One region of the Arthrobacter sp. Y3223164 genome, then DNA from elsewhere that is predicted to be linked to it. Evidence: predicted binding sites of a transcription regulator. Region 1 holds the regulator's gene; each other region holds the start of a gene.

Region 1 (3,271 bases):
GACGTCCTGCAGTCGGTGCCCACCGGCCTGCTGGCGGCCGGCCTACGCGAGGAGCATGAGCTGGTTCTCGCGCAGGTACGGGAAGCGGCCCGCGCGGCGCTCTCCGACTCGAAGCCCGAGGGTGCGGGGGCAGCGGACGGCGGACGGCAGATGGCGCGCTCACGGCTCGCGGCCGTGCTGGAACTGGCCGAACGGCTGCTGTCCGCTCCGGACTCCCGGGAGGTCATCTGGGCGACCCGTCCCAGCACCTATGGCGAGGCCGGCGACTACGCCGCCAATGACGACCAGCCGGCAACGTTGAACATAGCGCCGCTCTCGGTGGCGTCCCGGCTGCGTGAGGGCTTGTTCGACGACCATACCGTTGTGCTGACATCGGCGACGTTGTCGGTCGGGGGGACCTTCGATGCCGTCGCCGGGTCGCTCGGACTGCTCGGAGCCGGCGCGCCCGCCTATTCCAGCGTGGACGTGGGCAGCCCCTTCGATTACCCCAGGCAGGGCGTGCTCTACGTGGCGTCGCATCTGCCGAAGCCGGGCCGGGGCACCAGCCCGGAACAGCTCGATGAACTCGAGGAGCTGCTGCTGGCCTCGCGCGGCGGCGCCCTGGGCCTGTTCTCCTCGCGGCGTGCGGCAGAAGAAGCCGCGGCCGAGTTGCGCGGGCGCACCGACCTGACCATCCTGTGCCAGGGCGAATCGTCGATGGGCGCGCTGGTCCGCCAATTCGCCGAAGAGCCCGACACCTGCCTGTTCGGCACCATGACGCTCTGGCAGGGCGTCGACGTTCCCGGTTCCGCGTGCCGGCTCGTGGTCATCGACCGGATTCCGTTCCCCCGGCCGGATGACCCGCTCACGACTGCCCGAACCCGGTCCGTGGCGCAGTCCGGGGGAAACGGTTTCATGACGGTCTCGGCGACCCATGCGGCCGTGCGGCTGGCCCAGGGAGCCGGCAGGCTGATCCGCGCGTCAAACGACCGTGGAGTGGTGGCCGTGTTGGACTCCCGGCTGGCGACGGCGCGCTACGGGAGTTTCCTCCGCAGCGCCCTGCCGCCCTTCTGGAGTACCAAGGACGGCGCCACGGCCCGCCAGGTCTTGGAAAGGCTGGCTACGGCCTCAGCCTGAACGGGTTGGGGGCACGCCCGTTCCGGAGCGAGCGGGGCCCTGCGCGGGGACCGCCCGTGCGGGCAGGGGATCCCGGGGTGGCTGCAGCGCGGACCGGGGAGACCGGGCGCGTCAGAGGGCCCGCATCACCGAGACAACCTTGCCCATGATGGTTGCGTGGTCGCCAAGAATCGGTTCGTACTGGGTATTCTGCGGCAACAGCCAGGTGTGGCCGTCGCGCTGCCGGAAGGTCTTGACCGTTGCTTCGTCGTCGAGCAGTGCCGCCACGATGTCGCCGTTCTCGGCCGTGTGCTGCTGGCGGACCACGACCCAGTCGCCGTCACAGATGGCCGCATCGATCATGGAATCGCCCGAGACCCTGAGCATGAACAACTCGCCGTGTCCCACCAGTTGCCGCGGCAGGGGCATGACGTCCTCGACCGCCTGGTCCGCCAGGATCGGCCCGCCCGCTGCGATCCTTCCCACCAGCGGCACCATCGCCGTGTCGGATGACGTGGTCAGCTCGGATACGGCGACGCCGCTGGAGCTGCGCAGCTGTTGCGGTTCATCAACTCCGACGATTTCCACACCCCCGTGCTCGAGTGTCAGCGGGGTCAGGATTTCCATGGCACGGGGACGCTTGGGGTCGCGCCTGATGTAGCCCATCTTCTCCAGTTGGGCCAACTGGTGCGTGACGCTGGACAGGCTTGCCAGACCGACCGTGTCACCGATCTCGCGCATGGACGGAGGGTATCCGTGGGACATGACGGAGCGCTGGATGGTTTCCAGGATCTTCTTCTGCCTCGGCGTCAGGCTGCGCCCCACTTTGACGGGCCGGCCGCGTCGCTTCGCTCCGGCAGTGGTGGTGGTCTCTTCCGACATGTCCGGCCCCGGTCTCCCCGTAGTGGTCCCTGCGCCGGCGCCGTAGCGGAACCGCACATGGACTGTTGTCTCAACTGTTTTGTCGGTGGCGGCTGATGCACTGCTCTTACTGCCGCCCGACGCTTACAACGCTAGGCGAGGCGGTAGCGAATTTCAAACATTTGTTCGACTGAGTCTCGACAATGTTCGATCACCAGTGCTAAAACTGTAGAAGACGTATTCGAAGATACGTTCGAATACCGTTGCAAGACGATCGAAACCAGCCGAAATAGATCGAATATCGGAAAGGTGGCACCATGTCCGCCCAGCTCGCACCGCAGCCCGCCGGCCTTCGTACCAGCACAGGCCTGCGGCTGACCCGCCGCGGCCGTTTGTTGCTGATCGGCCTGCCGCTGATGCTCGCCGCGGCCGCAGCCCTGACCCTGATCGGTTTCTTCACTGCTCCGGCAATGGCCGCCGCCGGGGGGCTGGGGCCGGGGCCGGCGGCGACCGTCACGGTCGGCAGCGGCCAGTCACTGTGGGACATAGCAGTGCAGTCCGCGCCGGACCGCAACCCCCACGATGTCATTTTCGAGATCGCGCAATTGAACGGCCTGCAGGGGGACATCGTCCACGCCGGGCAGCAGCTGCTGGTCCCGTCCGCGCGCTGAGGCAGCCGTAATATGAGCTGCTTCGGCCCGCCCGATTCCTGCCCCGGGCGGGCCGAAGCTTAAACTGGATCGGTGAGTGAGCAGTTAGAACGCCTGAACCGCCTGCCGTTGCGGGAAAATCTCCGGGGCCTGGAGCCCTATGGTGCGCCCCAGCTGGAGGTTCCCGTCCTCCTGAACGTCAACGAAAACACCCATGGCCTGCCCGATGCTGTCCGTCAGGCCATCGTCTCGGCCGTCAGCGAGGCTGCCGCGGGTCTGAACCGGTATCCGGATCGCGAGTTCACGAAGCTGAGGACGGCGCTGGCCCGCTACTTGGGGCACGGCCTCACCGCAGAGAACATTTGGGCCGCCAACGGATCGAACGAGGTCCTGCAGCAAATCCTCCAGGCCTTCGGCGGCCCCGGCCGCACCCTGCTGAGCTTCCCGCCCACCTATTCCATGTACCCGCTGCTGGCCAGCGGGACGGACACGGATTATGTGGCCGTTCCGCGGGGGGCAGACTTCACGCTGTCCCCGGACGCTGCCGCCGCCGCTGTGGCCGGCTCCGCGGCAAACGTGGTCGTTCTTTGCTCCCCGAACAACCCGACGGGCACCGCCCTGGGCCTTGAGGTCGTGGAGGCGGCGTATGAAGCGGGGGAAGCCTC
Region 2 (3,271 bases), on a different contig from region 1:
CCGTCGTGGCCAGCAGGCGGATGACGTCCTTGCTTCCGCCGCCGGCTGCCTGCACGATTTCCCGCGCCAGGGCCTGCATCCGGTCGGGGGATTTCAACCAGCCCTGGGCGCTCGGCTGCAGATCCGGCAGCTTGGACAAGGCTGTCAGCGCCCTCGCCGAGTCCAGCACATCTGCAGTGGCGGCGCCGTCCTCTTCGCAGTAGCGCACGGCGTTGGTCAGCACTGCGGGAAGATTCAACTCCCCGGCCAGGTTAAGCATCCGCACCGCGTGGGCGGTACTGAGATTCTCCCCCGGGGCACTCAGGTGGGAGACAATTTCCACTGCGAGCGCCCCGGCCGGCAGTCCGCTGCGCCAGCGTCCGGCCAGCCGGCGGGCTTCGGCGTAGCTACGGCGGCGCAGCGCCTGTCCGACGTCGGAAAAAGGACCCACCAGCACCGTCAGGGCCGGTCCGCCGTCCGGAATGCCCGCATGCCGGGCGAGTTGATCCACCGTCACGCCGGGCGTCCGGCGGCTGGCGGAACGCCCGCGGGCAGCCGTGCCGGCGTGGGCTTCCGAGACCAGGCGGCAGAGCGCATGGTAACCGCTGCCCTGGTTCCCGCCATGGGCCAGCACCACAACGCGGCCGGTGTCCCGACCGCCGCCGTCTTGGACGGCCAGGTCCACGCCGACTATCGGATCCATCCCCGTCGCCAGGCATGCCTTCAGGTGCTTGACCGTGCCGTAGAGACCGTCCCGGTCGGTGCAGGCCAAGGCGTCGGCACCGAAGGAAGCGGCCGCTGCGGCCAGTTCCTCCGGCCAGGAGACACCGTAGTGGGCACTGTACGCCGTGGATACGTGCAGGTGGGTAAAGCTCATGGACATTCCAAACAACGGTCGGGTCTCGGGATCGGCATCCGGCGGACTGCCGAGGCGAACCGGGGGCTGACAGAAAGGCCGGCGGGAACCGTAGCGCGGTCAGGCGCTCAACTCCCGGACGGCATCATGGACGCGGATCAGGCGCCAGCGTCCGGTATCCACCTGATGGGATAGGTCCAGGGTGCGGATCTGCGACCGGCCATTCAGCCGCGCCTGCACCCGCCAGATCTCATGGTCCACCAGTCCCGCGCCCCGGCCCCGTTCCGCACGCAGTTCCTCCGCCCACCATTTGCGGCGTTCGTACCAACGCACCGGTTCCGCGACGATGCGGTAGCTCCTGCCCTGCCAGCGCAGCCGGAGCGGCTGTCCGGCAGGGGAACACACAACGTCAACTGCTTCGCTGAAAACACCCATGTCCCAGTCGCCTTTCATCTGGACAACGGGTCATAATCCCCGGCGAGCGCCCCTGCCAACACGCCCACCGAAGAACTTGACCCTCTTATTCTATTCGAATATGTATTCGAATCCAAGATCAAGCGTAGGTTCGGGCACTGACAAAATCGGGCCGCCCGCCAACGGCGGCTCAGCGCGCAGCCGCACGGCGGCCAAGCGCAGCAGCACTGCCTACTGCAGCAGGACGGCCAGGCGCGCGCCGTGCGGCGGCCAAGGAGCCTAGCCGTCGTGCTCGGCGAGGTACTTCACGTCGTGGACCAGCTTGTCCCACATCAGCTTGGAGTGTTCCGCCGCCTCGGCCGTCTCGTTGTTGTCCTGCGACAGCGTGAACTCCGTGCCGCCCGGAACTGCCTCCAGCGTCCAGACGAGACGGTGGTAGTTCTCGGGCACGTCCTCCCGGCCGGACAGCGGGCTGAAATGCGTGACGACCAGCCGCCGTCCGGGTTCGAACTCCAGCACCTGGCCCTTGTCCTCGTACGCCTCGCCCTCCCACTCGCCCCGCCATCGGATAGGCCCGCCAACGCTCCAATCGGTCTGCACCTCGGTGCCGAACATGAATCCCCTGATGGCCTCGGGGTCCGTGATCACGGACCAGACACGGTCCGGCGGCGCCGCAATGGTCGCCGTCGAACTGGCCACGTACCGTCCGGACATTGGCTTCCTCCCCTGGTTCCCGCCGTGGCGGCGCGGGCGCGGTTACTCCATCCCAGCTTCCGGCAGCCGGGGCCGGCACACAATGGCTGCAGGGATGCCGCTCAGGGAACGATCCCCGATTCCGGGGCGCCCGGCGGCGCTCATGCTGCTTCGTCGATGAGATCGGGCCCGTTGTTGCGCACGTTGTTGACCTTCGAACTGACCCGCCGCGGGACAAGATGCGGTTCGGGCATGGCCTCCAGCAGCTGCCGCACGTCGGCCTCGGATGTTGTTTCCGGATCCAGCCAGTCCGCATAGAGGCCGGGCGGAACGATCAGCGGCGTCCGGTCATGGATATGCCCGAGCGCATCGGCCGCCTGGGTGGTGATGATGGTGCAGGTGCGCAGCCACTTCTCCGGGTGGTCTTCGGGCAGGGCCGGGTCGGGCCAGTTCTCGAACAAAGCCGCGAAAGCCAGCGCCTCGTCGCCTTCGCCGTGCAGGTAGGTCGGGATCTTGCCGTCCTCGGTTTTCTGCCATTCGAAATACCCGTCGGCAACAAGCAATCCGCGCTTCCTGGCCGCCGCCTTGCGGAACGAGGGTTTCTCCGTCACGGTCTCCATCCGCGCGTTGATCAGGCGGGCGCCGGAGCGGGGGTCCTTGGCCCACGGCGGCACGAGGCCCCACCGGGCCAGGATGAGTTTCCTGGACACTCCCTCGCCGTCGGCCTGCTTGCGGTCGATGATCAAGGGGACCTCGTCGGTCGGAGCCACGTTGTAGGAAGGCTGGATCTCTTCGACATAGGACTCATCGACGTCGAAGGAAGCCACGAGGTCGCCGGTGCTCCGGGCCATGACGTATCTGCCGCACATGCCTCCATTATGGTCCAGCCGCGCGGCGGAAGCCCGGCGCGCGGCCCTTAAACGGCCTCGCACCCCGGCGGTACTCCCCGCCCGGCAGCCGCCGCGGCCGGCGCCGGGAATGACCGCGCCCGGTGAGACGTTGACATGTACACAAGCTTTCAGACCAGAAGGAGCCATCTTGGATTACACACCTGCTGCCGGAACCGTCACCATGTTCTCCACCACCTGGTGCGGGTACTGCCGCCGCCTGAAGACCCAGTTCGATGCGCAGGGCATCGGCTACACCGAGATTAATATCGAAGAGGTCCCCGGCACCGCGGAGCTCGTCGAGAAGCTCAACGACGGAAACCAGACGGTTCCCACCCTGCTCTTCCCGGATGGCAGCAGCGCCACGAACCCGCCGCTCTCCCTGGTCAAGGAACGCCTGGGCGTCTAGCAGCGGCAGGCTCCACCGGCGGAATCCGGACCG
Region 3 (3,271 bases), on a different contig from region 1:
CGCCGTCTCGGAGCGGCTGGGCAATACGCCCGCCGTCGCCCGCAAGTCGTACGTGGATCCGCGGCTCGTGGACCGCTTTATGGCGGGACAGATCCCGGACGCCGCCACGTACTCCGCGGCGGAACGCAGCCTGCCGTCCTTCCTGGCCTGACAGGGGCAGCCTGCCATCCTTCCTCGGGTGGCAAGGGAGCGAAAGCAGCCCGCGGCGCTAGAATTAGAGAGCCCCGGCAGGCGGGATTCCCCCCAACGTCCACGTCTGTCGGGGTTGAATGCGCCCTACCAGCCGCGCGATTTCCACTCGTCCAGATGAGGCCGTTCTGCCCCGAGCGTGGTGCCGGCGCCATGGCCCGGATGGACCACCGTGTCGTCGGGCAGGTAGTTGAACACCCGTTCGGCCACATCGTTGAAGAGGGTTGAAAACCGTTCCGGGTCCTGCTGCGTGTTGCCCAGCCCGCCCGGAAACAGGGAATCTCCGGTGAACAGGTGCGGCGGACCCTCGGGTGCGCGGTAGAGCAGCGCCACGGAACCCGGCGTGTGCCCGCGCAGCTTGATGGCTTCCAACGAGAATCCGTCGAAGCGGCCGACGTCCTGATGCTCGAGCGCAACATCGGTCCGCACCTCGATCTGCGGAATATCCTCCACCCCGGCCGCCGTTTTGGCGCCGGTAGCGGCCACCGCCTCCGGCAGGGCCCGGACATGGTCCCAGTGGCTGTGCGTGGTCACGATCAGGGCAACCTCGGCCGGCCGCCCGGCATCCGCGGCGCCCTCGCGCAGCAGTTGCTGGATGGCCGGAAAGTCATCGGCGGCGTCGATCAACACCTGGGTGCCGGAAGCCTTGGCCGTCAGCAGATAGACGTTGTTGTCCATCTCGGAAACGGAAATACCGCGGATGGTGACTGCAGGATCTTCGTGAAGCAACATGCTTCCCAGCCTACCGACAGTCGACCCGGACGGCTCAGGATGTCATTCTGGTTGTAGCAGCGGACAGGCAGCGCGATGCTGGGGACACGACGAGGAGCGGGCGCAGACGATGGAAGCGAGCGAGTTTGACTGGCGGATGAACCGCGACAGCGCCGTGCCGCTCTTCGAGCAGTTGAGGCTGCGGATCATCGAAGCGGCCGATGCCGGCGAACTTCCGGTGGGCACGAAGCTGCCGCCCGTCAGGCGGTTGGCCGATCATCTGGGTGTGGTCCCGAATACCGTGGCACGCGCCTACCGGGAGCTTGAAACTGCCGGGCGGGTGGAAACCCACGGCCGGGCCGGCACCGTGGTCAGCGCCGGAGCCGGCAAGGCCCGCCAACAGCTGGGCGATGCCGCCGAAGCATTCGCCCGCGCCGTTCACGGTCAAGGGATCGGCGGCAAGGAAGCACTCGCCGCCGCCAAGGCCGCGCTGGAGCGCCACGGCATCAAGTAGGCGGCATCAGCCGTCGTCTGCCGGCCAGGGGAGCCCGCAATTGCGGACGCTCTCTGTCCGCAGGTGCCGTCCGCCGTGACCGATGTAATACAAGTTCGAACGAATTTTCGATTAGAGTAGATACCGTGCTAAAAGCAAGCGAAACGTCCGTCCCGGCGACCGATTCCGAGTCTGCCACCCCCGTTTCCCGCTCCGCGGACATGTCCCGGCTGGTCGTCAAGGGCGCCCGCGAGCATAATCTGCAGAACGTCAGCGTGGACCTGCCCCGCGACGCCATGATCGTCTTCACGGGCCTGTCCGGCTCGGGCAAGTCGTCGTTGGCCTTCGATACGATCTTCGCCGAGGGCCAGCGCCGGTACGTGGAATCGCTCTCTTCCTATGCGCGGATGTTCTTGGGGCAGGTGGACAAGCCGGATGTGGACTTCATCGAGGGCCTGTCGCCGGCGGTCTCGATCGACCAGAAATCGACCAGCCGCAACCCGCGCTCCACCGTGGGAACAATCACCGAGATCTACGACTACCTGCGCCTGCTGTGGGCCCGCGTCGGCCGCCCCTTTTGCCCCCAGTGCGGTGAACCGGTGGAGAAGCAGACCCCGCAGCAAATCGTGGACCAGCTGCAAGAGCTTCCCGAAGGGACCCGGTTCCAGATCCTGGCCCCTGTAGTGCGCGGGCGCAAGGGCGAGTTCGTCGACCTGTTCAAGGAACTGAGCACCAAGGGCTTTTCCCGCGCGAAGGTGGACGGCAAGCCGGTGCAGCTAAGCGAACCGCCGAAGCTGGGGAAGCAGTACAAGCACACCATTGAGGTGGTGGTGGACCGGCTGGTGGCCAAGGAAGGCATCCACCAGCGCCTGACCGACTCGGTGGAAACCGCCTTGGCCCTCGCGGAGGGCCGCGTGCTGGCCGATTTCGTCGACATAGACGAGGACGACCCGGGCCGTACGCGTAGCTTCTCCGAGCACCTGGCCTGCCCGAACGAACACCCGCTCGCCATCGACGAGATCGAGCCGCGCTCGTTCTCGTTCAACAACCCGTTCGGCGCCTGTCCGGCCTGTACCGGTATCGGCAGCAAGCTTGAAGTAGATGTGGACCTGGTGGTCCCGGATCCCGACCGGAGCCTGTCCGAGGGCGCCATTGCCCCGTGGTCCTTGGGCAAAGCCACGCAGGAGTACTGGACGCGGTTGCTCGAAGGGCTCTCGCATGAGCTGGGGTTCTCCATGGACGAGCCATGGAAGAACCTGCCGAAGAAGGTCCGGGAGGCCGTACTGCACGGCAAGGACTTCAAGGTCGTGGTGCAGTACCGCAACCGCTTCGGCCGGGAACGGAAATACAGCACCGGATTCGAGGGCGCGTTCCAGTACATCCACCGAAAGCACGAGGAAACCGAGTCCGAGTGGGCGAGGGACCGTTACAAGGAGTACATGCGCGAGGTCCCGTGCCCGGAATGCAACGGCGCGCGGCTGAACCCCGCGTCGCTGTCCGTGCTGATCAACGGCAAGTCCATCGCGGATGTGTCTGCCCTGCCGCTGCGCGAGGCGAGTTCGTTCCTCGCGGGCCTGGAGCTCTCGGCCCGCGAAACCCAGATCGCCCACCAGGTACTCATCGAGATCCAGGCGCGGCTGCGGTTCCTCCTGGACGTGGGTTTGGAATACCTGAATTTGGAGCGCGCCGCCGGCACGTTGTCCGGAGGGGAGGCCCAGCGCATCCGGCTTGCCACGCAGATCGGCTCCGGCCTGGTCGGCGTGCTCTACGTGCTCGACGAGCCCTCCATCGGCCTGCACCAGCGGGACAACCGCCGCTTGATCGAGACCCTCACACGGCTGCGCGACCTCGGCAACACCCTGATAGTGGTGGAACACG

Evidence for each region. The regulator LexA, encoded in region 1, represses DNA repair genes until DNA is damaged. The targets are predictions, from matches to a motif close to TCGAACANNTGTTCGA.
Region 2: the regulator LexA is predicted to act here: its motif matches at 1,365-1,380, upstream of AC5RUJ_RS07430 (DUF6504 family protein).
Region 3: the regulator LexA is predicted to act here: its motif matches at 1,510-1,525, upstream of uvrA (excinuclease ABC subunit UvrA).

What each region holds. Positions count from the first base shown of each region.
Region 1 covers NZ_JBNHGF010000074.1:3,639-6,909, forward strand. The annotation lists gene AC5RUJ_RS06140 (ATP-dependent DNA helicase) at 1-1,116, shown strand, start outside; gene lexA (transcriptional repressor LexA) at 1,228-1,977, opposite strand; gene AC5RUJ_RS06150 (LysM peptidoglycan-binding domain-containing protein) at 2,274-2,627, shown strand; gene AC5RUJ_RS06155 (histidinol-phosphate transaminase) at 2,700-3,271, shown strand, end outside.
Region 2 covers NZ_JBNHGF010000101.1:2,566-5,836, forward strand. The annotation lists partial or broken gene AC5RUJ_RS07425 (DNA polymerase III subunit alpha) at 1-856, opposite strand, end outside; gene AC5RUJ_RS07430 (DUF6504 family protein) at 956-1,270, opposite strand; gene AC5RUJ_RS07435 (SRPBCC domain-containing protein) at 1,529-1,963, opposite strand; gene AC5RUJ_RS07440 (SOS response-associated peptidase) at 2,104-2,811, opposite strand; gene AC5RUJ_RS07445 (glutaredoxin domain-containing protein) at 2,981-3,238, shown strand.
Region 3 covers NZ_JBNHGF010000055.1:3,928-7,198, reverse strand. The annotation lists gene AC5RUJ_RS05150 (DNA topoisomerase IB) at 1-151, shown strand, start outside; gene AC5RUJ_RS05145 (MBL fold metallo-hydrolase) at 277-921, opposite strand; gene AC5RUJ_RS05140 (GntR family transcriptional regulator) at 1,031-1,414, shown strand; gene uvrA (excinuclease ABC subunit UvrA) at 1,615-3,271, shown strand, end outside.